Linked DNA regions of Aliamphritea ceti. The protein of the gene in region 2 interacts with the protein of the main gene of each other region in a pairwise test. Links are inferred from orthologs where the notes say so. Each region holds a gene or a part of one and is shown on either strand. Other genes may lie near its edges.

Region 1 (2,926 bases), 1.4 Mb from region 2 along the record:
TTTTTATTTATCTGCAAAGTGACATATATGATTGGCAACCAGCTTTCTTTTGAGGCCAGGGGTTCTGTTTATCAGGGTGCTGCTCTGATTCTCGTCTCAGAGTTGTTTTTAGTTGGGTCGGGTATGGCCATTAAGCAGATAGGTGATCAGTTACCAGTGGAGATGATCGTTTTTTTTCGTAATCTTCTTGGTGTTGCTCTGTTGTTGCCCTGGTTATTTAAAAATGGTTTGCCTGCTATCCGGACGAATCGTATACATCTGCACTTTATGCGAGCCGGTGTAGGGGTAGTAGCAATGGGGTGTCTGTTTTACACCTGGGGGCATTTGCCTTTAGCGCAGGCAGCGTTGCTAAAGCAAACGGCGCCATTCTTTATGCCAATACTTGCTTTCTTCTGGCTGGGGGAGCGTGTTGGCTGGCTGGTGAAGCTATCTATTCTTATCGGGTTTAGCGGGGTTTATCTCATTTTAAATCCGCAGGAAGGTGCATTTAACTGGGTGGTAATGGTTGCGCTTTGCGGTGCGTTTCTTGGCGCGCTGGCGAAAGTCACGGTACGTAACCTGCGCAGTACCGAGCCTGCCCAGCGTATTGTATTTTACTTTGCACTGTTTAGCGCATTAATCGCATTGGTTCCGGCAGTTATCGGCTGGCAGCCGCTGACCTGGCCGTTATTTGGCTTGCTGATTGTGGTAGCGGCCTGTTCTACGCTTGCTCAGCTGTTACTTAGTAAGGCCTATGGAATGGCACCTGCAGGTCAGCTGGGGCCTTTCACATATGGCTCTGTCGCTTTTGCAGTATTTTTGGGCTGGTTGATCTGGGACGAGCAGCTGACCACATATATGTGGGCAGGTATTTGTCTGGTATGCGGTGCAGGTCTGGTTGCTATGTTGGGTAAAGCAACGCCTGCGGGAGTGCCTAAATCTCAGACAGAGTCCTGATCAGACTGATTCAAATTCACTTTCTGTCTGTTGGATAAGTCGGTATGATGGCGAATTTTTGTACAGCAGTTGGGTGGTATTATTACTGTGAGGTTGACAGTTAGGGGTATCGGAAAAGGTATCAGAAAGCGCTTCAGGCGTGGAAAAATGAAGCTAAAGCGGTTGGTTGTATGCTTTTTGCTGGTGCTGTGCCTGCTACCTTTTGCGCTGGTTGCGACGGTTAAGTTCATTGATCCGCCTACCTGGTCCTGGCAAATTCAGCGTTGGCTGAATCCACCTGACGGTTATCCTGATGATGTTTTGCATCAGTGGGTTGATCTGGAAAATATTTCTGAGAATATGCAGCTGGCTGTCATTGCCAGTGAAGATCAGCTGTTTCCTGAGCATGATGGCCTGGACTGGGAATCAATTGAAAAGGCACTGGAAGAACGTAATGCGGGTAAGCGTACCCGCGGGGCCAGTACTATTACTCAGCAGGCATCTAAAAACCTGTTTCTTTGGCCAGCAAAGAATTATGTGCGCAAAGGGCTTGAGGCAGGTCTTGCGGTGCTGATGGATGCTATTTGCGGAAAGCAAAGAACGCTTGAGCTGTATTTAAATATCGTGGAGTTCGGGCCGGGTATTTATGGAGTGGAGGCGGCCAGTCAGCATTTCTTTAACCGTTCTGCTGAGCGTTTAACGGTGAAGCAGTCGGCTTTGTTAGCCAGTGTATTACCAAACCCATACCGTTTTAATGCGGCTGCTCCCAGCCAGTATATGCAAAAGCGTGTTCGCTGGATTATGCGACAGATGCGCCAGTTAGGCGTGGCTACAATCGCCGGTTTGTCATTATAAACCGGCGTTAATGCATATAGCTGTTTAGCGTTGTGCTTTTTTCAGTGCTTTGCGCAAATCTGAATCCAGGTCTTCCGGATGAATCACCAGGCCTTCCTGATCTTCTTTCGGTGAGATGACAACGCAGAATTCATCTTCTTCAAGGCCTGCGGTCCAGCGATGCTGCCATACTTTCAGTGCGATAGCTTCTGGCTGACAGTCCTTCCATTCATCGCTTACCCAGGCAGCGGCTTCGGCTTCGCTGGCCCATACAGGTACGCAATCTTCATCATCAGTGTTGAGCATTACACTGCCGTACTGATCGGTAAGAATCCAGATTTCCTGCTGGCTGGCGACTTCGTTCAGAAAGGTGTTGTAAGCCTGTTCACTGTTTTGCTGAGTCATATTTTTCACTGATTTTGATAGTAAGAGGCGCGCATACTGCCCGGCTTTGGCTGTGGGGTCAATTAACGGGGTTTATCGTTCATTTATAAAAAACTATTAAGCCGCAAAAATTAATTAATTATCCATATTTCGAATCTGTTTCTATAGTTTGTTTACGCCCGCTTACCTACACCCAAGCAAAGCATAGCGGGGAGTTTTCAATTATGACAGGAGATCGAGCCGATGAGTGAGCAAGGAAAATGTCCCGTAATGCATGGGGCTAATAAACAGATGGCCACCGGTAGTGCGGCAAACCGCCATTGGTGGCCAAACCAGTTGAATCTTAAGATTCTTAGCCAGAATACCGATGATGTCAGCCCTATGGGTAAAGGGTTTGATTATGCTAAAGCGTTTGGTTCGCTTGATCTTGATGCGCTGGCGAAAGATGTTGATGCACTGATGACAGACTCCCAAGACTGGTGGCCAGCTGATTATGGCCATTATGGTCCATTGTTCATTCGTATGGCCTGGCACAGCGCGGGTACTTACCGGACCCATGATGGCAGAGGTGGTGGTGGAAGCGGCTCGCAGCGATTTGCGCCACTTAACAGCTGGCCTGATAACGGTAACCTCGATAAGGCACGACGTTTGCTCTGGCCGGTGAAACAAAAATACGGTGATGCTATTTCCTGGGCTGATCTGATGATATTTGCTGGTAATCGCGCTTTGGAAACTATGGGGCTCAAAACATTTGGTTTTGCAGGTGGCCGTGCAGATATCTGGGAGCCTGAAG
Region 2 (2,999 bases):
ACTGGAAATGCTTAAGGTCGGTGGCCGACTGGTTGTGATTAGCTTCCACTCTTTGGAAGACAGAATAGTTAAACGTTTTATTCGTCAGCACGTGAAAGGTGATGAGCATTTGCCGAGAGGTATTCCTTTTACCGATGACATGTTGGAAAAACGACTTAAGGCTGTGACAAAAGCTGTTAAAGCCAGTCGTAAAGAAGTTGATGATAACCCGCGTTCACGCAGTGCCGTTATGCGTGCGGCGGTAAAACTGAAGTGAAAGTTAGTTGGCCTGCCTGGCTGCAGTTTGGTACTGCAGCCCTGAGTGATGAGGAAAATGATTCAGTAGTTGCTGAACGTCCTGCTGTCATGCTGAAGGCCAGTGATCTGTACGTTAAATCGGTTGTTCTGTTGGTGTTGGTAAGTTGCATTGTTATTTCGGCATTGATGGTTATTTTTACCGCCTATCAGTACCGCCTGAACTTTAACCATCAACAGCAACTGGTGCAGCAATGGGATGAGTTACAGGTGGAGTGGGGGCAGCTGCTTTTAGAGCAAGGAGCCCTGGCAGCGAATAGCCGGGTTGAAAACCTGGCAACTAAAAAGTTAAGCATGCAGATTCCGGCCAGAATAGAGGTTATACGTGATGAGCGTTAAAGCTACAGCGAACAGTCAGGATAACCAGGAGATGTTGCAAGACGTCGCCGGTATCCAGACGCGTGCTGCACGTGGCTGGCGCTTGTGGCTGGTACTGCTGCTCTTGTTGCTGATTGCTGGCTTTATTGTTGCCAAAATGGTTTCGCTGAATGTGCAGGATCAGGCATTTTTGCAAAAGCAGGGCGATTCCCGGGTATTACGAACGACGGCGATTCCGGCGCACCGTGGTGTAATTACCGATCGAAATGGCGAACCATTGTCTGTCAGTGCTCCAGTAGCAACGGTATGGGTAAATCCGAAAGAATTCGAAATTGAGAATCCTGCTGTTGGCAAGCTTGCAAGCTTGCTGGGTTTTAAACCCGGTGAAGTGAAAGAGAAAGTAGCCCGTTACCGAACTAAGCAGTTTTTATATTTGAAGCGACAGATTACGCCAGATCTTGCAGAAAGTGTTGAGGCTCTGCGTATTAAAGGGCTGCATGTCGATCGGGAATATAAGCGTTATTACCCAGCATCTGAAGTGACTGCCCACCTTGTGGGTTTTACTAATTTAGATGGTGTCGGGCAGGAAGGACTTGAGTTGGCATTTGAGGACTGGCTCAAAGGTGTTCCGGGCAAAAAACTAGTAATGCGTGATTTGCTGGGTCGGACAATTAAGCATATTCGCCAGGTCGAAGATGTTGTGCAGGGTAAAGATCTGCAGTTGAGTATTGATCTGCGTCTGCAGTATTTAGCTTACCGTGAGCTGAAGGCTGCAGTCAGTGCACATAAAGCGGATTCTGGCGCACTGGTTATGTTGAATGCTCGAACCGGTGAGGTGTTAGCGATGGTGAATCAGCCGTCGTTTAACCCAAACGATCGCTCGAACCTGATTCCTGCAATGCTTAGAAATCGTGCGATCACGGATATTTTTGAACCAGGTTCAACTATGAAGCCGTTAACAGTTGCTGCGGCGCTAATGAGTGGTCAGTACACGGCGGAAAGTGTGGTAGACACCGCGCCAGGTTATATTCGGGTCAGAGGGCGGACCATCAGAGATCACCGTAATTATGGTGAGCTGGATATGACCAAGATTATTACTAAGTCCAGTAACGTAGGTGTGACTAAGTTAGCGCTGAGTATGCATGAAGATGCAGTGCGTAACGTGTTTTACAACCTTGGTCTGGGGCAGTCCACAAACAGTGGGTTTCCAGGGGAGCAGACCGGGGTTTTACCGTACATAGAAAAGAAACGTGTAGTTGAGCGGGCCACTATGTCATACGGCTATGGTTTATCAGCAACGCCGTTGCAGGTTGCTCAGGCATATTTGCCATTTGCCAACCAGGGTGTGATGCCAACAGTTTCATTGCTGAAGATTGATAAGCCTGACAGTTCAGTGCGGGTAATGCCGGTAGATATCGCTGAAACGATTTTAGACATGATGGAAACGGTTACCAATAAAGGCGGTACCGGAACCCAGGCTGCGGTTGATGGGTACCGGGTTGCAGGTAAGACAGGTACTGCACATAAAGCTGCTAAAGGTGGTTATAAAGAAGATCAGTATATTTCGGTATTCGCAGGCATCGCTCCGGTAAGTGATCCACGGATAATCACTGTTGTGATGATAGATAATCCGAAAGGTCAGGAGTATTACGGCGGTGAAGTAGCTGCGCCGGTCTTTGCGCGGGTCGTAGGTGGTGCGTTACGCAGTTTAAATGTTGCACCGGATAAGTTGGCCGAAGGCGAGACCCAGGTGGTAATGAAATGACAGGTTTGGGAACGGGGAAACAACTAGCTGAACTGTTGGCGATAGGGGTCGCGGACAGTCAGTTAGCCCCACTTATTCATGATGCTGATCTGACTAATGTGCAGATCAGTGCGTTGACGCTGGATAGCCGTATGGTGCAGCCGGGTATGTTGTTTTTTGCCCGCTCAGGCGTTGCTCATCGTGGTTGTGACTTTATTCTTGATGCGCAGGCTAAAGGTGCTGCTGCGGTTGTTGTTGCAGCGACCGACTGGCAGGCAGGTTTTAGCGGTCAGGATGAAGTGACTGTCCCGGTTATTCAGGTTGTAGATATAGATGCTGCAACCGGGGCGATTGCTGCACAGTTTTACGGCCAGCCAGGTCAGCGGCTGAAAGTGATTGGTGTAACCGGTACTAATGGTAAAACATCTTGTGCGCATTATATTGCACAGGGGCTAAATGCGCTGGGTGAAAAAACAGCGTTGATCGGTACGGTAGGTAATGGGTTGTTGGACGGTTTGAAACCGGCAACTCATACCACGCCGGATGCTATCAGTCTGCAGGCGCTGCTGGCCGATTTTGTTGCAGCCGGTGCAACTGCCGTCGTTATGGAAGTGTCCAGTCACGCCCTTGATCAGCAGCGGGT

The links. Proteins that work in one complex are often made in the same cells at the same time.
Region 1: the proteins of OCU49_RS06810 (region 2) and mtgA interact in binary tests that used the Escherichia coli proteins (3 or more experiments, as listed by UniProt). The link is inferred for Aliamphritea ceti from one-to-one orthologs.

Annotation. Positions count from the first base shown.
Region 1 is NZ_AP025282.1:2,883,560-2,886,485, reverse strand. It holds mtgA (monofunctional biosynthetic peptidoglycan transglycosylase), read left to right. Parts: upstream 1-1,083; coding sequence 1,084-1,770; downstream 1,771-2,926. Other genes in the region: katG (catalase/peroxidase HPI), read left to right, coding at 2,377-2,926; OCU49_RS13285 (DUF2750 domain-containing protein), read right to left, coding at 1,795-2,154; OCU49_RS13295 (DMT family transporter), read left to right, coding at 28-936. UniProt on the Escherichia coli protein: Peptidoglycan polymerase that catalyzes glycan chain elongation from lipid-linked precursors. May play a role in peptidoglycan assembly during cell division in collaboration with other cell division proteins.
Region 2 is NZ_AP025282.1:1,478,636-1,481,634, forward strand. It holds OCU49_RS06810 (peptidoglycan D,D-transpeptidase FtsI family protein), read left to right. Parts: upstream 1-622; coding sequence 623-2,377; downstream 2,378-2,999. Other genes in the region: rsmH (16S rRNA (cytosine(1402)-N(4))-methyltransferase RsmH), read left to right, coding at 1-256; ftsL (cell division protein FtsL), read left to right, coding at 253-633; OCU49_RS06815 (UDP-N-acetylmuramoyl-L-alanyl-D-glutamate--2,6-diaminopimelate ligase), read left to right, coding at 2,374-2,999. UniProt on the Escherichia coli protein: Essential cell division protein that catalyzes cross-linking of the peptidoglycan cell wall at the division septum. Required for localization of FtsN.